One region of the Ruegeria sp. AF1 genome, then DNA from elsewhere that is predicted to be linked to it. Evidence: riboswitches for the same ligand, from Rfam matches in the RefSeq annotation. Region 1 holds a riboswitch; each other region holds the start of a gene.
What was found. Region 1 has a riboswitch for cobalamin ahead of ACR0BK_RS04195 (DUF1636 family protein). Riboswitches for the same ligand answer to the same signal wherever they lie in the genome.
Positions count from the first base shown of each region.

Region 2: it holds a riboswitch for cobalamin, as region 1 does, so the genes downstream of both, ACR0BK_RS18070 (hypothetical protein) here and ACR0BK_RS04195 (DUF1636 family protein) in region 1, are expected to answer to the same signal.
Region 3: it holds a riboswitch for cobalamin, as region 1 does, so the genes downstream of both, ACR0BK_RS19360 (DUF4198 domain-containing protein) here and ACR0BK_RS04195 (DUF1636 family protein) in region 1, are expected to answer to the same signal.
Region 4: it holds a riboswitch for cobalamin, as region 1 does, so the genes downstream of both, ACR0BK_RS05410 (ABC transporter substrate-binding protein) here and ACR0BK_RS04195 (DUF1636 family protein) in region 1, are expected to answer to the same signal.

Region 1 covers NZ_JBQFZG010000001.1:843,196-848,956, reverse strand. Annotated here, with positions in the region: gene cobN (cobaltochelatase subunit CobN) at 1-1,560, opposite strand, end outside; gene cobW (cobalamin biosynthesis protein CobW) at 1,564-2,619, opposite strand; gene ACR0BK_RS04195 (DUF1636 family protein) at 2,624-2,998, opposite strand; cobalamin riboswitch at 3,093-3,297, opposite strand; gene ACR0BK_RS04190 (NAD(P)-dependent oxidoreductase) at 3,400-4,395, shown strand; tRNA gene ACR0BK_RS04185 (tRNA-Cys) at 4,573-4,646, opposite strand; gene ACR0BK_RS04180 (protein-L-isoaspartate O-methyltransferase family protein) at 4,871-5,524, shown strand; gene ACR0BK_RS04175 (TolC family outer membrane protein) at 5,619-5,761, shown strand, end outside.
Region 2 covers NZ_JBQFZG010000019.1:6,693-12,453, forward strand. Annotated here, with positions in the region: gene recR (recombination mediator RecR) at 1-350, opposite strand, end outside; gene ACR0BK_RS18055 (YbaB/EbfC family nucleoid-associated protein) at 412-765, opposite strand; gene ACR0BK_RS18060 (DNA polymerase III subunit gamma/tau) at 955-2,718, opposite strand; gene ACR0BK_RS18065 (protein-tyrosine phosphatase family protein) at 2,891-3,403, shown strand; gene ACR0BK_RS18070 (hypothetical protein) at 3,395-3,802, opposite strand; cobalamin riboswitch at 3,894-4,112, opposite strand; gene ACR0BK_RS18075 (alpha/beta hydrolase family protein) at 4,246-5,103, shown strand; gene rsgA (ribosome small subunit-dependent GTPase A) at 5,140-5,761, opposite strand, start outside.
Region 3 covers NZ_JBQFZG010000025.1:14,074-19,834, forward strand. Annotated here, with positions in the region: gene cbiQ (cobalt ECF transporter T component CbiQ) at 1-560, opposite strand, end outside; gene ACR0BK_RS19350 (cobalt ABC transporter permease) at 560-1,123, opposite strand; gene cbiM (cobalt transporter CbiM) at 1,120-1,731, opposite strand; gene ACR0BK_RS19360 (DUF4198 domain-containing protein) at 1,738-2,523, opposite strand; cobalamin riboswitch at 2,656-2,854, opposite strand; gene ACR0BK_RS19365 (ROK family transcriptional regulator) at 2,976-4,181, opposite strand; gene ACR0BK_RS19370 (substrate-binding domain-containing protein) at 4,356-5,375, shown strand; gene ACR0BK_RS19375 (ABC transporter permease) at 5,483-5,761, shown strand, end outside.
Region 4 covers NZ_JBQFZG010000002.1:172,550-178,310, forward strand. Annotated here, with positions in the region: gene ACR0BK_RS05395 (GlxA family transcriptional regulator) at 1-142, shown strand, start outside; partial or broken gene ACR0BK_RS05400 (ABC transporter ATP-binding protein) at 1,034-1,544, opposite strand; gene ACR0BK_RS05405 (FecCD family ABC transporter permease) at 1,541-2,590, opposite strand; gene ACR0BK_RS05410 (ABC transporter substrate-binding protein) at 2,587-3,591, opposite strand; cobalamin riboswitch at 3,745-3,936, opposite strand; gene ACR0BK_RS05415 (VPLPA-CTERM sorting domain-containing protein) at 4,704-5,294, opposite strand.

The sequences.
Region 1 (5,761 bases):
CAGCCACAAATAGAAGGCGACATAGCTATGGCGCGGGGTGCGCGAAAGGTCGTGATAGTCGTCATCGCGCAGCTCGGGTGTTCCGCGTTCTGGTTGCAGTGCGACCAGTGCCTTGCCGCGTCGCAAAGCCGTGAAGTGAAACGCGTCATGAGCGAAAATTGGGTCTTGCTCGGGATCGCCCCATACGGTGTGCAGATCGGTGCGCAGGGTCTCGGGCAATTCAGCGAGTGCACTCAGATAATCCTCAAGCGGCCACGATACCCGGGCGTCCAAGAGTGTGTCGGCAATCGGTTCGGCAGCCGTGATGTCGTAGCCTTCACCGTGAAGATCAGACAGCATCGCTTCGGCTGAGGCCAACGCGTCGAGACCGACCGCATGGGCCATCTGCCAGTCTTTGCCTGGATATGTGGACAGTACCAACGCGGGGATCTGGTCTGCCTTGGGTTTGTCATTCAGGGCGAGCCAGCCCGATACCCGGTCGATGATCGCCTCGATCCGGTCCGGCTCGGCCCGATGCGCAAAACGCGAGTATTCCAGATGCGGATCGCGCTTGCCCGGCTCTTTGAAGGAGGCAATGCCTGCTGATATTCGCCCGTCCACTTCGGGTAATACCACATGCATGGCGAGGTCGGCAGGCGACAGGCCGCGTTCGGCCTCGGCCCAAGCCTTGCGTCGCGAGGTGGCGAGGGCGACCTGAAACACCGGCACATCCGCCGCGTCCAAAGGCGACGTGCCAGACGCGCCCTTTCCCGAGAATGAAGTGGCGTTGATGATGGCCGATGGTCTCAGGGCAACGACCTGTTCCCTGAGCCAGTTGGCAGCGGCCGGGGCCTTGAGCGACGGGGCGAACAAACCCACCGCCTGGAGCCCGCGGGCGCGCAAGCTGCGGATCAGGGCCGCGACCGGGGCTGTGTCTGCTGATGTCAGATAAGCGCGGTAGAAGGTTACGAGAATGCGTTTAGCATCGTTCTCGAACGCGGAATCCACCGGGATGACACCTTGTTCCGGGCACCACGCACCGCATTCGGGCACGGTTTTCGCGCCCATCACCGGGCCGGCATAAAGCCCTGCTGCTAACGCCATCTGGGCCAATGCGGCCTGCGCGGCGACTTCTCCGCCGGTATCACAAAGATGTGCCAGCCGCCGCAGGGTCGAGAGGGGCAGGGTCGAATACTCATCCAACCGAGTGTCTTCGCGCCCATCCGCCGGTAAAACGGCCAGCGCGATGCCTTTGGCCTGTGCCAGTGCCAGAACCTGTTGCAACCCGTAAGACCAATAGGGCACGCCACCGATCAGACGGATCAGGATGCCCTTTGCGCCTTCAAGTGTCTGTTCAACATAGGTGTCGACGGACAGTGGGTGTTTCAATGCTGCAAGATTGGCCAGTCGCAAGGTTGGCATCCGCCCCTCAGGTCCGCCGCCGCGATGCCAGCCCGCCGCGAAAGCGCCCAGGTCACTGTCGGAAAAGGACAGCACAACCAGATCGGCTGGGCTTTGGCCCAGATCGGTTGGGGTCTCGGTTTCCTCGAGCCCGTGGCTTTCGCGAAAGACGACGTGCATGACTTACTCGGCAACCTCGGTCACACCCACTAGGATATCACGGATCTCAGCCTCTTTGATGTCGTCATGTTCGGCAATGACGACCAGGCGCGAGCGGCGCTCTTCACCGGGCTCCCACGGGCGGTCGTATTGGTGACGAACCCGTGCGCCGACAGCCTGAACCAGCAGGCGCATCGGTTTGCCAGTGACGGCGGCATAGCCTTTGACGCGCAGGATATTCAGCTCAGTTGCCAGACGTTCAATCCTGGCAACCAGTTCCGCCGGGTCGGTCTGTTCCGGCAACTCGACGATGATGCTTTCGAAATCGTCATGCTCATGATCGTGATGGCCATCGTGATGTGACGGGCGCGCGTCCATGTCATTTTCGGCGGCAGCCTCAAGGCCAAGCACGACGCGTACGTCGACGACACCCTCGGCAACCTCGACGACGGGAAGCGGGCGCGGCGCCTCAGCGGCGATGATCTGTTTAGCTTTCGCGACACCTTCGGGACCTGCCAGATCGGGCTTGGTCAGCAGGATGATATCCGCGCACGAGATCTGATCCTCGAACACCTCGGACAAGGGTGTTTCGTGGTCGATCGAGTCATCAGCCAGCCGTTGGGCATCCACCGCTTCAACGTTCGGAGCAAAGCGACCGGCGGCCACGGCCTCCGCATCGGCCAGCGCAATAACGCCATCAACGGTAATTTTCGAACGGATATCAGGCCAATCAAACGCTTTCAGCAGCGGTTTGGGCAGTGCAAGGCCGGATGTTTCGATCAAAATGTGATCCGGGCGCGGTTCCAGCGCCATCAGCGCCTCGATGGTCGGGATGAAATCGTCGGCCACGGTGCAGCAGATGCAGCCGTTTGCCAGTTCCATGATGTTTTCCGCAGGGCATTCCGGAATCGCGCAGGACTTCAGGATGTCGCCATCAACACCCACATCGCCAAACTCGTTAACAACAATCGCAAGGCGCTTGCCCTGCGGGTTCTGCATCAGATGGCGCACCAGCGTGGTTTTGCCCGAGCCCAGAAAGCCGGTGATCACAGTGACGGGGAGTTTTTCAAGGTTCGACATGATCTCAGGCTCCAATCGGGGGAATGCGCGAGGCGCAGTTTTTGCGGAAATGTTCAGGACGGTCGCGCCATTTCACCAGACCATCGCCTGTGGCCAGATACTTAGTCGCGCCATCGATGATGACATCGACGTGATCGATTTCGTTCAGATTCTCGTAAACAAAGGTCCAGCGATCCGGCCCGCCCCGAAGCACGATGGAACAGCCCTGATCACAGTTCGAAAGGCATTCGACCGGTTTCAGAATGATGCCATCCGGCAGGACAGCCTGTTCCAGGGCCTTGTGCAACAATGTGCCGGGTCGCTCAGCGTCATCCTCGACGGGCAGACCCCGGCGGCAAGTCGTGCAGACCAGTAGCTCTACCGGTGCGTTCTCGCTCATGTCTCTCATCCCCCCAAATCCTCTTCGCGGGGGACGGGGTTTCATGCGGGCACCACGTCTGCACATGGACCCGACACCGGAACACCCCGCCCGGTTTCAACTTCGGGTGTTGGCAGGTCTCCCGGCTTGCGGATGCCAGAGCGGTCGCTCTGTCGGATGTCCCGCCTTCCCGGCACAGGCCAGTGGCATTGGGCATCCTCTCCGGTCACGGTCGCGGGGGCGGCTGCGTTTGGCGGATGAACCGTTGACGCATTCCCTTTTCATCGGCTGTCGCCGACACCAACGACAGGGACATGCGGCACCGCTGACCCGCTTGTCAAGCGGTTCGCGCGCAACAAATAAGCCAAGGAGAAAAAAGCGACCTGTAGGCGTCGTTCGGCGGCATGAAGAATGTGTTCGGTATGTGGTCGCATGACGGGAAAACGACGAACTTGGAGATGCGTCATATGAAAGTGGGATTTATCGGTCTGGGTAACGTAGGCGGCAAGCTTTCGGGATCCCTTTTGCGCAACGGCATTGATCTGACTGTGCATGACCTGAACGCGGATCTGGTGGCCGAGTTTGTCGCCAAAGGTGCAAAGGCGGCTGAGGGGCCCGCCCAGTTGATGCGCGATTGCGATGCGGTGATCACCTGTCTGCCGTCTCCGGCAGCATCGGATGCAGTGATGCAGGAGATGTTGCCCGAAGTGGGCCCCGGCAAGATCTGGATGGAGATGTCGACCACGGACGAGGCCGAAGTCAAACGCCTGGGAGCCGAAGTCATATCGCGCGGCGGTGCGGCCGTCGATTGCCCGGTTTCTGGCGGGTGCCACCGTGCCGCGACGGGCAATATCTCGATCTTTGCGGGCTGTGACCGGGAAACGTTTGAACGAATTCTGCCGTTCCTGACGACAATGGGTCGTCGGGTTTTGCACACCGGCGAACTGGGCTCGGCCTCGGTGCTGAAAGTGATGACCAATTATCTTGCCACCGCCAACCTGATCACCTGCGCCGAAGCACTGGTTACGGCAAAGGCTGCGGGGATGGATCTGAACACGACCTATGAGGCGATCAAAATCTCGTCCGGCACGTCCTTCGTGCACGAAACCGAAAGTCAGGTCATCTTGAACGGGTCGCGCGATATTTCCTTCACCATGGATCTGGTGAAGAAGGATATCGGTCTGTTTCAGGAGGTCGCCGACCGCGCCGGGGTGCCGCTGGAAATAAACCCGGTGATGATCAACATCTTTAACGATGGTATCGCACGCTATGGCGAACGCGAGCTTTCACCAAATATTATCAAGCGGCTGGAAGAGGCAACCGGCCTGGATATCACCGCCCCGGGCTTCCCTGCCGAAATGACGGATGATGAGCCGGAGGAGCCGGGATACGAGGTTGTGCCACAAGGGCGCGCCTGAACGTAAAGCACATACCAGACAAAATCGCGCCCCTTGAACGAGCAGGGGTAGGCAGGAGTTCCGAAAAACACGCCATATCTGGCCCGCAATTCGACAGAATCGCGGGCCTTGAACGTCTTGAAATACCGAGCGTCGCACGCGTGTACTGCGGGGTTAAGTCAGCGATTTGGATGTTGTTGGAGGCGAGTACCGGAATCGAACCGGTGTACACGGATTTGCAATCCGCTGCGTCACCACTCCGCCAACTCGCCTTTTCAAGTAAAATCAAATACTTGCTGTGGTGTAACTGGGTTTTTAACAGCTTTCCTCGGGGGCGTCCAGTGGATTGCGTGCGAATTTGCCGGCAAGACTGAAATTTGCCGAAGTCCATGCCCAAGAAGGTGATCACGATTCAGGTTGCGGCAACAGGGGCGTTGCTGGAAGGTTCAGGATATGGCACAAGCCCGACATCTTTGGGAATGAGACGAGATATCCAATGACTGACTTCGCAGCCCGGCGCCGCACAATGGTTGATACACAGATCCGCCCCTCTGACGTCACCAAGTTCCCGATCATTGAGGCTATGCTGAGTGTTCCGCGGGAGAGCTTCGTACCCGATTCTCAACGTGAAGCGGCCTATGTGGACGGCCTGATTGATCTGGGTGGCGGGCGCAGCATGCTGGAGCCGCGGACCCTGGCTAAAATGCTGGACGTGCTGAACATATCCAAGGATGAGATGGTCCTCGATATCGCTCCGGCAATGGGATATTCCACGGCTGTCACCGCACGGATGGCTGAGTTGGTTGTGGGTGTTGAATGCGACGAAACCCTTGCAGCCGAGGCGCAAAACCTCTTGGCCGAAGCTGGCGTGCACAACGCCATTATCCACGTTGGCGCGCTGGAACAGGGTGTGGCGGAACACGGCCCCTATGATGCGATCATGGTGCAGGGCGGTGTCGAGCAGGTGCCCGATGCCCTGTTGGATCAACTCAAGGACCACGGTCGGATCGTGTGTCTGTTTGTCAACGGCAACCTGGGTACCGTGCGGATCGGTCGAAAAACCGGTGGTCGCGTCAGTTGGCGTGATGTGTTCAATGCCAATGCGCCGGTTCTGGAAGGTTTTTCGGCAGAGTGTGCATTTTCGCTATAGTCCGCCGATAGATTTTTCTATCGCCTTGATTAGTTGAAAAGAAGGCCGCAAACTGCCTGTAGGGCAGTGTAATTTCGTTTGAGAGGATTTTGGTATGCGTGGTTCGGCGACAGGTAAGCTGGTCAGGGCGTTTGCTGTGACCGCAGGACTTGCCATAAGCGTGATGCCAGGGCGTGCAGCGTGGGCAGACAACATAACGGATGCGTTCATCGGCGCGTATAACACCAGTGGTTTGCT
Region 2 (5,761 bases), on a different contig from region 1:
ATGCCGTCCAGTGCGGACAGCGTGCCACCCAGCACGTGATAGCGGCCTTTGAAGACCCCTGACCGCTCCATCGCCCAGAGGTCGGCGACGTCCTCGACCACGCAGAGTTCGCCGGTCGCTCGGGCCTCGCTATTGCAGATGTCACAGATATCCGTGGTGCCCACGTTGCCGCAATTCAGGCATTCGCGGGCGGTGATGGCCACTTGCTGCATGGCGTCTGACAGGGGCGTCAGAAGCAGAGCGCGTTTGCGGATCAGATGCAGCACCGCACGGCGGGCCGAGCGCGGGCCGAGCCCCGGCAGTTTGGCCATCAGGTCGATCAGATTGTCGATTTCGCTGTTCGTGCCCATGGCCTGCCCTGCTTTGCACCGGAGGGAGCCTCCGGCGGGAGTATTTGGGAAAAGATGAAGCTCAGAACGGTAGCTTGATGTCCTTCGGCAGGCCCATGCTTTCGGTCAGCTTGCCCATTTCTTCCTGTGAACGTTCGGCAGCTTTAGCCTGAGCGTCCTTGATGGCGGCCAGGATCAGGTCTTCGACCACTTCCTTGTCGTCGCCGTTGAATATCGACGGATCGATGTCCAGCCCCTTGAGTTCACCCTTGGCTGTGGCCGTTGCCTTGACCAGCCCCGCACCGGATTCGCCGACAACCATCATGTTGTTCAGCTCTTCCTGCATTTCGGTCATCTTGGTTTGCAGGTCTTGTGCGGATTTCATCATCTTGGCCATGTCGCCCAGTCCGCCAAGCCCGCCGAGTCCTTTCAGCATCAGTCGTCTCCTGTGTTTCTGTTTGGTTCTAAATACGGACCGCAGGCAGGCGGCACAAGAGGTCTCCCGCCTGTCCTGATCAGAGCGTCGCCGACCGATCAGTCATGCGCCTGCATTCCCACCCTCAGTTGTATCGTGGAGGGGCGTGAGTATGCCGGTTTCTTGAAACTTGGACCCACAAGCTTAGGGCTAATCCTCTTCGAAGGGGTCCCATTCATCTTCGACTTCGGGAAGGGCCTCAGTCTCAACCTTGGCGGCACGCTGTTCAGGTGTTTCGATCCTTATGATCCTCGCCTTGGGGAACTGCGTCAGCACGGCCTGAACCAGCGGGTGTTCTTCGGCCTCGGCTTTCAGGGCCAGTTCGGCCCGGTCCCGCACTTCCGCGATGGTCGCGGCATCCCCGTCCGAGACAATGGAGACGGCCCACCGATTGCCAGTCCAGCGTTGCAGGGCAGAGCCCAATCGCGACGCCAGATCCGACGGTGCCTGAGGCGTCGGGGTGAATTCGATCCGGCCGGGCTGGTACGACACAAGGCGCATGCCGCTTTCCACCTCGACAAGCAGTTTCACATCGCGGTTTGTGCGGATCAGTTCCACCACATGCCCGAAGGTTGGATAGCGGGCCAGGGCCGTCTGGGCATCCTGCGCCAGCGCGGCAACCGGTGCGCCACCCGCGCCGCGCGGGGGCGATGCATAGGCAGGCGGCGGGGTCGCGTTGGATTGCGTTGCCACCGGGGCCTGCCGGGACATTGACATGCCCCCGCCCGGCCCGCCGGGTGGCGAAGGTGGGGCGTCTTGCAGCCGTTTGATCAGCTCTTCGGGGCTGGGCAAATCGGCGACATGCGTCAGTCGGATAACAGCCATTTCGGCGGCCATCATCGCGTTGGGCGCGGCAGAGACTTCCTCCAGCGCCTGCAGCAGCATTTGCCACATCCGGGTCAGAACCCGCATCGGCAAGGCCTCGGCCATGTGCTGGCCCCGTGTGCGTTCGTCGGGGGAAACCGTCGGGTCCTGGGCCGCGTCAGGTGTGATCTTTACGACGGACACCCAATGCGTGATTTCGGCCAGATCGCGCAGCACGGCCAGAGGGTCCGCGCCTTCCGCATATTGTCCGCTCAGTTCAGTGAGCGCCCCTGCCGCGTCACCGCGCAGGATCATGTCCATCAGGTCCAGAACACGACCACGATCCGCCAGACCCAGCATCGCACGGACCTGATCGGCGGTCGTCTCGCCAGCCCCGTGTGAAATCGCCTGATCCAGCAGTGAGGTCGCGTCCCGGGCCGACCCTTCTGCAGCGCGGGTGATCAGCGCCAGCGCATCGTCGGCGATCTGCGCGCTCTCGGCCCCGGCGATCTTGCGCAGCAGGCCGATCATGTCTTCGGGCTCGATCCGGCGCAGGTCAAAGCGCTGACACCGCGACAGAACCGTGACCGGCACTTTGCGAATCTCGGTGGTCGCGAAGATGAATTTCACATGTGCGGGCGGTTCCTCGAGCGTCTTGAGCAGCGCGTTGAATGCGCTGGTCGAGAGCATGTGAACCTCGTCGACGATGTAGATCTTGTAGCGCGCGCTGGCTGCGCGATAGCGAACACTGTCGATGATCTCGCGGATATCGTTGACGCCGGTACGGCTGGCGGCATCCATTTCCATCACATCGACATGGCGGCCTTCCATGATCGCGATGCAATGCTCGCACTGACCGCAAGGCTCTGTTGTCGGCCCTCCGGTTCCATCCGGTCCGATACAGTTCATGCCCTTGGCGATGATCCGTGCCGTGGTGGTTTTACCCGTTCCGCGAATGCCGGTCATGACAAAGGCCTGCGCAATCCGGTCGGCTTCAAAAGCGTTTTTCAGGGTGCGCACCATGGCATCCTGACCCACCAGGTCGGCAAAGGTTTCCGGGCGGTATTTGCGGGCGAGAACCTGATAGGCGGGGCTGGGCGTGTCTGTCATGTCTACTCGCTCGGATTCGGTGCTTCGGCACAGCGTAGTGGCGGCGGCAGTCCGCGTCCACTGTGGGGCGTGATGATTTTTTGTTTCAGAAACGGGCTGGTTTCCAACTAAACTGGTCCAGCGGATTTAATGGCTCATTTCTTAAAGAGTACCTTGGGGGAGGACGCACTTCATGTCGCAGCTGGTCATTTTTGCTCTGCAGGTCGGAGGCGGAACGCTTGCCCTTACTTCAATGCCCGGGCGTGGCGGGGATTACGTCGGCGATCTGGATATGATTGCGGCGTGGAAACCGGGCCTTGTGATTTCAATGACGACGGATGTTGAAATGCTTCAGGATGGCGCGCAGCACTTTGGCAGCGACATCCAAAGCCGTGCCAGCCGGTGGGTTCACCTGCCGATCGAAGATTTTGGAGCACCGACGCAGGCGGTTCAGAAGGCCTGGCCAGAGGTCGGCGCCACGGCCCGACATGCGCTGTCGGGCGGTGGCCGGGTTCTTGTGCATTGCCGTGGGGGGTGCGGCAGATCCGGGATGATTGTTCTGCGACTGATGGTTGAATGCGGTGAACGCGCCAGCGACGCACTGGACCGCCTGCGGGCCGTGCGCCCCTGCGCTGTCGAAACCGATGCGCAGCTGGCCTGGGCGTCCCGGATCACCCCGGCACAGGTGGAAGTGGGATCAAGCTGACAGCTGCTGGGGTGCGTAGCCGGTTTTCCGAGGCCGGATCGTTGAAACCTCGATCATGGCGCAAGGCGGGTTCGCGACAATGCCCGAGGGCAGCGTGCTGAATGTAGGTCCGAAGATCAAATCGGCATAGGCATCAAGGTCCCGAATTGCCGTATCAGGGTGCGCCCCGCAGAAAACGCGAACGCTGTCGGATCGCGCTCGGATCGTTGCCATGCACCCTTCCGCGCAATGTGATAGCGCGCTGCTGCCTTCAAATTCGAAATCCTCGCTGGTGGCCGAAACCGCCTGCGCCATGGCTTCGGAAATCGAGCGGGCCAGTCGCGCCAAAGCCGGGCAGGTTTTGCCCGTACGCTGGCACACTGTTGCGCTGTATTCGTGTGACTTTGTCTTCCAGATCATCCTGCGCCCTCCGCGCGTGGTGGGCTGGAATATTGGGGCAGGTGGGACAGCATTTCGCCGTCAGGACCTGCCCGGACACCCCGCCCGAGTTTCGGTTTCAGTTCCGATGGCAGGTCTCCTGACTTGCGGGTCATTGCTCTGCCGACCTTCCCAGCCCATAGGCCAGTGGTATTTCGGCATTGCTTAACGCTTACAGTTGCGGGGGCAGTCGCGGACTTGGTTGATGCCTGCGTGACCAGACAAACCGCACCGTGTTCCCTTTTCATCCCGACCTCTTGTGGGGGCCGGAAACCATCACACAACCGCTAGCGTCTGATCGCGTTCCGAGTCAAGCCGATCTTTAGGCCGGACGTTTGGTCATGCTGGATGCGGATTATGTTCCGGCCTAGTGTCGTCGGCATTGAAGGCAGGCAAACCGATTGTTTCAGTGAAAGCCGGGGATCATGTTGGATACGGAACAGACGGTGTTGATCGAAGATTTCAGCTTTCCGTCAGGGTCCGTGACCTTGTCGGCGCGGTTGTACCGGCCTGTGGGTGAGCCGGAAACCGTTGTTGTGCTGAACAGTGCTACAGGTGTGCCGCGTGACTATTATCGCCATTTTGCGCGATGGCTGGCTACCAAGCGGGGGATGGCTTGCCTGACCTATGACTATCGGGACTACGGGCTTTCGTTGGTCGGCCGCCTGAAAGACGCGCGTGCTACAATGGCGGATTGGGCATTGATCGATATGCCGGCGGCACGGGCCGAGATGCGCAGGCGGTTTCCAAAGGCGCAGCACTGGACCATCGGCCATTCGGTCGGTGCGATGCTGGGGCCGGTGCAGCCGGATATCAACCAGATTGACCGTATGATCTGTGTGTGTTCGGGGCTGGTGACTTTGAAAGATCACCCATGGCCCTATCGGGGGCTGGCGGGGCTGTTTTGGTATGGCCATGCACCGCTGATGGTGCGGGCGCTTGGCTATCTGCCTGGCAAAGCAATCGGGTTTGGCTCGGACCTGCCCGCCTCGGTCTACTGGCAATGGCGCAAATGGTGCACAGCTCCTCTTAGCTACGTTCCCGAGATCGGGCAGAATTTGCCTGATGCGCATTGGGGCAGTTCTGGAACAGCTGTGGATCTGTACACGTTCGAAGACGACCAGATGGTTCCGCCCGAGGCGGTTTGGCGCCTTGCCGATCTGTATGGCCCCGGGGCCAGACGCCACCTTCTGAAGCCTGCCGAATTTGGGCTGCCGGAGATTGGTCACATAGGCGCATTTGCCCGGCGCAATGCAGCGGTCTGGCCGCGCCTGATCGCCTGATCAGACGCGACGCAGGTTTTCCATAACACCTTGCAGCTATGGCCGTTTGCGAAGCTTCTTGTCCTGCATGACACCGCGGACCATCTTGCCGAACGCCTTGTCCCGCGCCCGCGATTGCGCAACGGTTTCCGAGTTTCGCTGATCTTCGCGCCGCAGCTTGCGCCAACGGTCCAGCCGCGCCGGATCAAGAACGCCCTTGCCTATTGCGTTCTGCACGGCACAGCCGGGCTCGGTCTCGTGCTGACAATCCGAAAAGCGGCAGCTTTGGCCAAGCTCTGTGATGTCCGAGAACACGTTGTCGATCCCGTCCTGAGCGTCCAACAAACGCAATGCGCGCATTCCCGGCGTGTCAATCAGCCAGCCACCGTTACCCATCCGGTGCAACGCGCGCACCGTTGTCGTGTGCCTGCCCCGTGCGTCGTCTTCGCGAATTCCAGAGGTGGCGAGGTTTTGATCCGTCATGGCGTTGCTGAGCGTCGTTTTACCCACGCCCGACGACCCGACCAGCGCGCCGGTCTGGCCTTTGGGGCACCATGCCAGAACCTTTTCGATATCTGCCGGGTCCAGCGCATTGATCGCCAGTACCGACAAAAAAGGGTCCAGAGATTGCACTTGTCCCGAGAAACTGCCGGGGTCATCCGACTGGTCAGCTTTCGTC
Region 3 (5,761 bases), on a different contig from region 1:
GCCGGGCGAAAGCCGCGCACTTTCATGGCCGCGCGCAGGCGCAGGTATTCTTCCCGCAGAACCTCGATATATCGGATGGTGAACATCAAAAGGTGAACCAGCTTTTCGGGGCAGCGCAGGCGGTGCAGGGCGTGGCCAAGCGTGACCGGCTCCATCGTGCCGACCAGCACCATAAGGGACAGGATGACCGCGTTGGCCGTCAAGGCGATCTCGACCGCTTTCCAGAAGCCCTGCCAGCTTGCGGGAAACCCCCAGAGCGTAAACATCGGGTCGCCGGGCATGGAGAATGGCAACAACACCAGCATGAACAGGATGAACCCGTCCATCATGGCCATGCGTTTCAATGTCTTCCGCCAGGGCAGACGCGACGCGGCAAGAAGCGAAAGGGACACCGCCACAGCCGCGCACAGCGCTGTCAGCGAGGACACCGCCACTGTCACCACCGCGAAGACAACCGCCATAACGATCCGCATCCTAGGATCAAGCGGGTTGATCGCGCCGCGCCGCTGCGCGCCCGCTTTGACCAGCGTGCTTTCCTGTTGTCCCAGAACATGCGCCATCAGGCCGCCAGCTTGCGGCGTGCCGCAAAGTAAAAGCCCAGACCAAACAGACCGACAATATATCCGATCCCACCCAGAACAGTTTGCAGATCATTTTGTTCGCGGTAAGCCGCGATTTCCCGACGTAGCGGGCGCAGCTCATCCCGCACGGCCCTGGCAATGACCTGTTGTTGTTCAGTGCTGAGCACCGCCGCTGTCTGGGCAGGTGCGTTTGTTGGCGGGGTATCAGGTTCCGCTTCAACGCCCATGATCCGGGCGACATCCGCAGCGGGCATGGTGACCTCGGCCACATGTCCGGCACCAAGGTTTGCAAAGAATGTATGGGCCACCGGCGCGTTTGGCGTGTAGATAAAAAACCCGTCTGCATCTGTTACGATACGGCCCAGCTCGGCTCCGTCCGGGCCGTTGACGATGACCTCGGTATCGCTTGCCATGTCGCCGTTGGAAAAGCCGATTTCGCCTTCGATGGCGTCACCGGATTTAAACACTCCGGCTATGACCTTATGCGCTAAGGCAGGTAGGGGTGCGCAGCACAGCGCCAGAATGATTGCCAGATACCTCATGCGACCGCTCGTTTGACAAACAGCTCGGGCTTGACCTTGCGCGCCAGCAAAACCGCGAACCCGGTCAGGATCGCCTCAATCGCCATGACAGGAATATGTGCAAAGAAAACAATCTTAGCCGCAGGCAGGAAGGCATCCCCGGACAAGGCCAGTGAAAACGCAACCATGCCGGTTGTGGCGGCAATGGCAAAGGCACCGCCGACCCCGCCCCATATCGCACCTTGCAGCGGTGAGCCGTGGGCGATCAGGCGGCTAAAGATCAGTCCGGCCAGAACCGCGGGCAACGCGATGTTCAGGGTGTTGATCCCCAATACCGTCAACCCGCCAAAGCCAAAGAAGACGGCTTGCAGCAAAAGCCCGACGAACAGGGCCGGGAATGCGGCCCACCCCAGCAAAAGCCCGGCCATACCGTTGAGGATCAGGTGCACCGACGACGGACCAATAGGAACATGGATCAGCGATGCCACGAAAAAGCTGGCTGACAGCACCCCCGCAGTGGGGATGCGATCAAGATCCAGCGACCTGAGGCCCATGGCAATTCCACCCGCCGCAGCGACGGCACCGCCGATCACGACCGGGTTGGACAAGGCTCCGTCAACGATATGCATCTACGGTTACTCCAAATCCCAGGCGCGGATCCAGATGACCGCGTCCTGGCTGAGTTCTTTGCCATTGTGTTCGGTCACGGGACCGGCGCCGAGCGCTGCAAAACCCCAATATCCGGCTTTCGGAACGCCGAACGTGAAATACCCGTTATCATCCGAAGTTGCGACCAATGCACCACCCGGCAACGGCGAGACGGTCGGGGCCGAAGCAGCCGTGCTTTCCATGTCCGGTTCTGCGGCCATGTACTCGATCTCGATCTCGGCACCCGCAACCGGTTGGCCTTCTGCCATAACTCGACCCGTAAAGGTCGAACCCGCGATGATGTTGGTCGGTTTGTTGAGCGGGATGATCTCAACCGGCAAGCCCACCGGGTTCATCCAGTCGGTCGGCAATTCGTTGCGGTTCAGGAATGCCTTGGCGATCTGCTGGATATAGATATCCTCAGACCCCTCGTAATAGGGCTGGGGAACTGTCACCAGCACATAGTCGCCCGACCGTTTGACCGGAACATAACCCTTGAATGCCGCGCCTTCGTTTTCCCCACCGGTGAAACGCACGGGTTCCAGAGTGTCCAGCAGGTCGGTTTTCTGACCGTTGTGGATCACGTAGAATTCCTGCGGCTTGTCCAGATCCATGACATGCCCGTTCGAGAACGGATGCCAGAAGATCAGCTTGACCGGAACATTCCCCGGTGCGTCGATCATGGTGTCAGAGGTGTATTCCAGCAGGAAATGCGCATTTGCCATCGCTGGAAGCGCCATCGCCACAGCGGCTGCAGAAAGCAGCTTGGTCATCAATAGTCGTCCTTGTCCCTTCGTACCAACCCCGGTACGAGATGCGTTTTGACTGCGGGGACGTCCAAGCCGAGCTGCTTTTTCAAGCATCCTGCTCCGACGCACATCCCGTCGCCGATTAGGAGTGCCCTTGTCAAAGGCACATGTCCGGCAGGTATCCTGACTTGCGGGTCAAAGCGTTGGGCTGGCCTTCCCGGATTAACTCCAGTGGCACTTCAGCCCTGCTCGCCGCTTACAGTTGCGGGTGCAGTTGCGGAATTGGGCCAAAGCCCGCACCGCATTCCCTATTGATTCCAGAGCACGCCCCGGAACCGGACATGCCGAGCGGCTTGCCAGACTTCTTCAGCATCCGTCAACGATCAATTGCGCTGGCTGTCAAAAAGTTCAGCGGGCAATGCCCTTTTTCCGGTTGATCCGCTTTGGATACAGGTCGGGGTTTTTCGGGGATGAACCTACCCTTCGAGCAGGTATCTTTCCGACAATGGCAAACTGGCCGCCCCCAATGACCGGGCATCCGGGCCCGCCGCCCCTGCCAGCACCAAGGGCCGTTCAAGCCCGGTCAGGTTCATATGGGATAGTTTGAGCTCAACCCTTTCCACCAGCCGCGCCTTGATATCAGCAGGCATCCAGCCATCAATCTTGACACATTCGAAATCGATCAGGCTGCAAGAAGAGACGATGGCATGGGCGATTCCGTGCGCCGCCTGGTTCAGCCAATTCTCAAGGAGGGTTTCCGGTACGTCCCAATGCCGTGTCGTTTCCCAGATTGAACCGGCTGTTGCGGCATTTCCACCAACCGCACGCTCCAGCACATAAAGACTGGCGACATCTATCAACGGTTTCACTCCGCCCACTTCGTCCGGCACAGGCAATGGGCCAAGCGCACCGGCATTTCCCCGCCCCGGAAAGATGGAGCCGTTCAGAACCACCCCGCCCCCGATGAAGAAGCCGACATAGAAATACAGGAAATCTCGTGGGCCTTCCGCCGGGCCAAACACCAGCTCGGCACCGCAGGCGGCCGTTGCGTCGTTTTGCAGGAAAACCGGCACGTCATAGCTAGCGGCCAACGCGCCTTTCAGGTCCGCGTCACGCCACGGATCCATTTTTTCCTGAGGAACCTGCAATGTTTGTGCCCAGTCCCAAAGGTAGAACGGCATGGCAATCCCAAGGCCCGCGATTCTGCTGCGCGCCTCGTGCGACATTGACGCCATCACTTTGTCTAGGCTTTCTGTGGAAAAGCTCAATGTCGCCTCGGGCGTCGGAAAATCATAGGTCCGCCGTTCGCGGTGCCTGACGTTGCCAAGGAAATCCGTCAGCACCAGTTCGGTACTGCGCCGCCCGACTTTGAGCCCAAAGAAATACGCGCCGTCCGGGTTCAGGCGCATGGGAACCGATGGCTGTCCGACTTTTCCCCGGATCGGTTCGCCCCGCAACAGCAACCCATCGTTCTCCAACTGGCGCATGATGACCGAGACCGTCTGCGCCGACAGGCCGGTCATGCGCGCGATTTCAGATTTTGCGAGGGCCTGATGGCGCCGGACCAGTGACAGGACAAGTCGTTCATTTCGGGCCCGCATTCCACTTTGGTTGGTGCCGCGCATGTCTGGCTCGCGTACGCCAGTGGTATTGCCCTGAGAGTTCATTGCAGACACGGCCATCCCCTTCATGACGACAATGTTGGAACCCTTCCTTTCTGTCAATAATAAATAAGAGTGATTTATTTATTGACTCGAAATTCGAATCTTGTGATGGTTTTTATGTGAGATCGGGCCGGTTTTCGCCCGATCAAACGTATGCCCGGAAGGGCATTGGGAAAACTGGGAGGACTACCGATGAAACTTGCGAAACTTGCAGGCGCCACGGCGCTGGCGGTTACGGCCATGGCAAGCAGTGCAATGGCCGAAGGTGAAACCGTTTGCCTGATCACCAAGACGGATACCAACCCTTTCTTTGTTAAAATGAGAGAGGGTGCCACAGCTAAAGCCGAAGAGCTTGGCATGACGCTGAAAGCCTTTGCCGGCAAAGTCGACGGAGACCACGAAACTCAGGTTCAGGCCATTGAAACCTGCATTCTGGATGGCGCAAAGGGTATCCTGCTGACCGCGTCGGATACGTCGTCCATCGTTCCGGCGGTGCAGCAGGCCCGCGATGCCGGGCTGCTGGTGATTGCGCTGGACACCCCACTTGAGCCTATCGACTCGGCCGACGCGACCTTTGCCACGGACAATTTCCTTGCGGGGCTTCTGATCGGACAATGGGCAAAAGCCACGCTGGGAGATGCGGCAAATGACGCCAAAATCGCCACGTTGGACCTTGCGGTCAGCCAGCCCACTGTGGATGTGCTTCGCAATCAAGGGTTCCTGCAGGGGTTCGGTGTTGATCTGGCCGATCCGAACGTGATTGGCGATGAAAACGACCCGCGTCTTGTTGGCAGCGATGTCACCGCTGGCAACGAAGAAGGCGGTCGTCGCGCCATGGAGAACCTGCTGGCCAAAGACCCGACGATCAACGTGGTGCACACCATCAACGAACCGGCGGCAGCGGGCGCTTATGAAGCGCTTAAGGCTATCGGGCGCGAAAATGACGTGTTGATCGTTTCCGTCGATGGCGGCTGCCCTGGCGTGCAGAACGTGGCGGACGGCGTCATCGGTGCAACATCACAGCAATACCCGCTGCTGATGGCATCGCTGGGCGTTGAGGCCGTCAAGAAATGGGCGGACGAAGGCGTGAAGCCCGAGAACACACCCGGTAAGGACTTTTTTGACACCGGTGTGGCGCTTGTGACGGATAAGGCCGCCGACGGCGTCGAGTCCATCTCGGTTCAGGAAGGCATGGACCTCTGCTGGGGTTAAGCTGAATGTTTGGAAGGCCGCTGCGCGGCCTTCCACTTATCAAAACCACCCACACGCCTGAAACCTTGCTAAAGTCGTCATAAACCTGACGCTTTGGGGGAAGTTCCATGTCCGATTCTTCACGACAAGCTGACGATTTCGAAACCGCCGCAAAAGGCAGCCCGGAGCAAGTCGCCGAGTTTGACGATCACCAACGCGGATTTGTCGGGACGGTTCAGCATTTTCTGCATGTGAACCCGTCGCTGGTCCCGCTGATTGTCCTTGTCGCTGCCATCGTCATCTTTGGTGTCTTGCTGGGCCCCAAGTTCTTTTCGCCCTTTGCGCTGACATTGATCCTGCAACAGGTTCAGATCGTCGGGATCGTGGCCGCGGCGCAAAGCCTTGTG
Region 4 (5,761 bases), on a different contig from region 1:
TCGGAAACTGCTATTGCAAACCGAGGCGTCGGTTACCGAAGTCGCCGTGGCCTGCGGCTTCGAAAATCCGGGGCATTTCTCTCGGGTATACCGATCCAGTTTTGGCATCACACCCCACGCGCAGCGCAACAAGATCAACTGAAGAAAGATGAGTTGCTGGTTCGCGCTTACCGGCGGGGGTGCCGCGATCTGTTGGCCTCGAATTGGCCCGATCTGGCACCCCCTGATCCTGCCGGGATACCCCCTCGTTAAAAACTGGACTAGTCAACAGACCGGCAGGATTACCCACCAATAAATCTCGATATAGGCATAAGTATATCAAGAACTTGTCATCCAGAGATTTGTTGTGCCCTGTTTCGTTAATCTACTGTTAATTTAAGGCTCAAGTTGAGGCTTTGATTGTGGGTAATCTGCAATATCGACGTGCGGTCGCCGCAATCTGTTCAAGCTGATGGCGTTTCGAGATTTGGGTCAGGTCCCAGTGGTTTCCGAAAGGAATCTGTTTCACGGTTCAAATCAAGTAGTGAACATACCATAAGGGTTTGGTCGACCAACGCTCGGACGACGCGCCTGCCGATCATCTTGGAAGGCAAGAAAACGAACAAATCCTATTTCTGTTAGAATCTAGACAGCATTCGACGAGCAATTTTGCAGTTTGTGAGGAAACCCAGATCAAGCTTGCTCGCCGTTGGAATACGCCTTCGAGGCCGTAGATTGTACGTATCTGGCATGGCGCGCTGACGACGCTGATATCCTGTGCGACCAGAAGCGATCGGGATCCGTCAGTCCAGATGATAGGACAGAAACCGTTCTGTCCTGCCGGCACTATACCCCCACTGTGCTTTGACACCGAAAACTTCTGAAACGGTTTGCAAAGACAAGGCTTGTTTGGGCGGGCCAAGAGAAACCAGCTGTCCTTTTGATAAAACAGCCACGCGATCACAAGCCATTGCCTGATTCAGATCGTGCAGTGCCATCACCGTTGTCACTTTTAGAATTCGAACACAGTCCAGGATCGACAGTTGGTGATGTATGTCCAGATGGTTGGTCGGTTCGTCCAAAAGCAAAAGGCCCGGTTGCTGCGCCAAAGCCCGCGCGATGTGCAGCCGCTGGCGCTCTCCTCCAGACAATGTTGCCCATTCTCTGTGTGCCATATCGGCCATTTCCACAGTTTGCAGGGCTTTGTCGACTTGCCTGGTATCTTCGGCGCGCCAGGGCCGTAAGGCCGACAGCCAGGGCGTGCGGCCCAGCTCGACCACGGACCGTGCAGTTACGCGTTCGGCTGTATCAGCCTGTTGTTCAACAATGGCAATCCGTTGGGCAATCTGTCTGCGCGACAAATGCGAAACGGGATGGCCCGCTATGACGACTTTTCCCGAAACCGGACGTGCCAAACCCGCCAACAGGCGCATCAGAGTTGATTTGCCCGAACCGTTGGGTCCGACTAAAGCCAGTGTTTCGCCGGGCTCCACAACAAACGATACGTCTGACAGCAAAGTCTTGCCGCGAACCGAAAATGTCAGGTTTTGCGCCTCGATCTTCATTGGGCGTTCCTCTGGCCGCGCACCAGAATTACGGCAAAGGCAGGCGCACCGATCAGGGCGGTAACCACCCCAATCGGCAGAACCTGACCCGGGATGATGATGCGCGACACGATATCGGCGCCGATCAGGAAGACCGCTCCGATCAAGGCGGCCGTTGGGATAAGCCTGCGATGCCCCGGTCCTACAAGGAACCGGGCAGCATGAGGGATGACCAGCCCGACAAAGCCGATGGACCCGACGATCGAAACCATGACCGCTGTTGTCAGCGCGGTGGCGAAGATCAGGGTTGCCTGCACCCGCCGCACCGGTATGCCCAGCGAGGCCGCTGAATCAGTGCCGAAAATAAATGCGTCCAAAGCTCTGGCGTGAAAGCGGCAAATAAGCCAGCCGGCAAAGGCCACCGGAATGGCCAGATATACATCCGGCCAGCGCACGCCGCTGAGGTTTCCCATCAGCCAGAACATGATCCCGCGCGCCTGATCGGCATTGGCGGATTTGGCGATGATGAAGGCCGTTAGCGCATTGAACAACTGAGACCCGGCAATTCCCGCCAAAACGATTTGCGCCGTCGCAGCCCGCCCGCCGCCTGCGCCGGAGGCTCGGGCCAGCAACGCGACAAAACCGAAAGCCAAAAGCGCGCCATTGAACGCGCCAAAAGACAGCGACAAAGCTCCCCCGCCCAAACCAGCGATGGTAACAGCCACGGCACCCGTCGAGGCCCCGGCAGAAATGCCCAAAATATAAGGGTCAGCCAACGGGTTTCGCAGCAATGCCTGCAACACGACCCCTGCGACAGCCAGACCGGCACCGCAGGACGCAGCGACCAGAGCGCGAGGAATCCGGTAGCTCCAGATAATACCCTGATCAATTGGGTCGACGGGCAGGTCCGCTCCGGCCAGCTTGTTGACCAGAACGGAGAGAACCAAATCGGGCGACAACGAGGTTTCCCCGATCATCGCGCCCGCAAGGACCGCCGCAATCAACAGTGGCACAGTTAGGCACGCGGCCTTGAAACCCTGCCGAAAGATTGCGGCGACCTCGTTCACAAGTTGTTTCCGATGGTATCCAGCTTCTCGGCCAGATCCTCCAGTGCCGGGATTGCGCGGATGGTGGCGTCCATGGCCTGCGCATCCATAACGACAATCCGGTCATTCTTGACCGCATCCATCTGGCTGGTCACCGGATCAGCGCGCAGGAACTCCAGCTTTTTCAGGTAGTCGTCCGCAGCAAAGCGACGGCGGTCCATCTTGGCAATCACGATCACCGTCGGATTGGCCTTGGCAATGGTTTCCCAGCCCACTGTTGGCCATTCTTCATCCGTCTCGACGACGTTGCGGATGCCCAATGTGCTCATCATGTATCCCGGTGCGCCCTTCTGCCCGGCCACAAACGGATCGCTTTCCATTTCAGGAGAGGAAAACCAGAATACGGCGGACACATCGTCCAGCTTCACGGCTTGCGCCTTGGCGACGGCTGCGGCTTCACGGGCCTTGTACTCGGCAACCAGGTCCGTGCCGCGTTCGGACACATCAAAGGCTGCCGCCAGTTCTTCGATACCCTGATACAGCGTATCGGTCGAGAACGCTTGCAGGCGGGTGCCATCGCCGCCGACCGTATTGTCTTTGCCGACGCAATCCGCAGGCATCACGTAAGTTGGAATACCCAGTTCGTGAAATTGCTCACGCGTGGCGACGATGCCCTCGGGTCCGACATGCCATTCATATTGCGCTGCGACCAGTCCCGGCCGCTTGGCAACAACGCTTTCAAAGCTGGGATCATTGTCTGCCAGACGCTCTACCTTGGCATTCACCTCGGCATATTCAGGCAGCACCTCGTTGAACCAGACCGAAGTTCCAAGAACCTGCTCACTCAGACCCAGCGCATAAAGCACCTCGGTCGCGGCTTGGCCGACCGTGACTGACGACGTCACTGGCGCGTCAAACGTGACCGAGTGACCGCAGTTTTCGATGGTTAAGGGAAAGTTTCCTTCGGCGGCAGCGCTGGTAGCCAGCAAGGAAAGGCCAATCAGGCCAGTGCGTAGAAACATGACAATCGATCTCCATGTGTCAATGACCAGAGAACGGGTGAATGGGCATTTACCGAAGCAACAGACGCTTTTCTGCCTGCTGTGAGCGCAGAGTGGTACATAGCCCGCCCGGCGCGTTTCTTCGGCAACCTCCCCGGACAACCCCGCCCGGTGTGTTTCGGTTTCATACCGGCAGGTCTCCTGACTGACGGGTCTTTGTCTGTCCTGTCTTCCCAGACCGAAATGGCCCAGTGACGGAATGGACAGCGCTCGCCGCCTACAGTTGCGGGGGCAGTTCCGGTTGGCACCAAAAGGCACCTCGGATTCCCTCTTAGCCACATCGGGACCGGTAAAACGCGGGTACCTTAACACTTACTCTGCGGCAAGAAAAAACTCGGGGGTCTTTCCCATTTTCTCCCAAGGGCATGAACCTGCGCGTCTCAACATGGTGCTGACGTCAGACAAGCCGCTGAGAAGGCGCTACAATCCGCCCCGAGGACGTCGGTGTGTGATATATAGGAAAATCATGGCTGGGGTGGTAGGATTCCTTGCCGACCGATGAAACCCAAGAGCTTTTCCCACTAGCCCGAAAAACTGGGGCGGTTTCGGGGGCATTTTGCTGAGCTAAGCGACGGGCGGAATGGAGCGTCAGCGGGTCAGCACGGGCATTCGCTAAGCTCTGCGCCGGGCATTTTGACCGCTAGAACGACCGCTCACTGGCGCTTTGGGGATAGCTTACGAGACCGCCAACCTGGACCGCTGACGAGGCGATCCGGGTGCTGACGGGGGTCGCTGGTGCTGGCGGGGGCTTTGGCGGGCGTTCCAGCTAAGCGCAGCGAAGGGCTGTTGGGGAGCCCTGAACCGTCATTCGTTGAGCGTGTGGCGAACGGCAGCTCCTAGTCGATTTTGGTGACAAACTCTGTCACCGAAGAAAAACGATCAAGAGCGGAAGGCGGCTCGCGGAAACCATGCGTTGTCGAACAGAATTTCCAGAATAGCGACTTTGAACGATGGGGGCTTGCGAAATCGACCTTGTCCACTTAGCCACCGAGGCTTTCCGCATAATCATCCCAATTTTATGTTTGCAAGAATACGTCCGGGGTCAAGACAGGATTGGGTTAGCTCCAATTCGCTCAATGCTGTTGCAGCTTTTTTCGACGCCCCAAGGCCAACAACCCGAAAACGCCTCCTGCCAGTAGAGGAAACGAAGCAGGTAGCGGAACCGGGGTGACGGGTGACCACCGAGCAAAAGTAATAGTTCCGTTTGACGAATAATCTGTGGAAGCGTCAATAGCTCCTCCAGAGCTAACGAAATCGGAAAAATTGACGTTATCCCAATTTGTGAAGAAAGCGGCATCGAAGTAGTTGCCAGAGATATAGGTCCTGTACGGAATATACATCGTGCACAAGTTAAGCGGTACGTTGGTACATCCATTCGTGAGGCCGGGGTCAGTATCGAATGAGGAATTTGCGCTGTCATGAAAAAGTGCTTGAAGCGCTTGCGCCGCTAACAGAGCGTCAGTCTGATTAGAAAAATCAAAGTCGGTTTGGTCGTTGCATCCACTGAAGACTGAGATGCAAGAACCGTCTAAGAAAGTGACATCGTAAAGTGTGCCGTTGACGTTTACCCCTGTTGCTCCAAGTGAGCTGAGAGTCGCCGCTTGGCCCGCTGTGGCTGCCGATAGCCACATCACCAGCACAGAAAAATATATACGCACTGTCATAGCTCCCCCGAAAAGGCACATTTATGTTGCACTGCGTATCGATTTCCCCAACCCCAATAAGAACACACGAAGCCCCTGTAAGTCAATGACCCACGCCCGACATTGGCTCGGCTGAGGCTGTTTAGACGGCCTTTAAGATTGGGCATTTAGACAATACAAACAAATTCGTCTGAATTTTTGCGATCTCATACCACCGGCTTAATCCGCTGAGGTCGCTATTGAGAGAAGGCGCACACTCGTTTATTGCCCTTTTGAACCGGAAAACGGACATTCGCCGTAGCGCCGCTAAAGGTGGGTTTGTCCGCAACTCGGCCATTCCCACTATGAATCTGAACGTCCGCTCCCCCGTCAAAACCGAGAACTCTCCTGCATCTAAATAAAGAAACAACTGCAGGAGTTTGATCCATGAAGTACCTGTCTGCCCTCGGCGTTCTCGTCGGGGGTTTTCTTTTGCACCCACCGCCCAA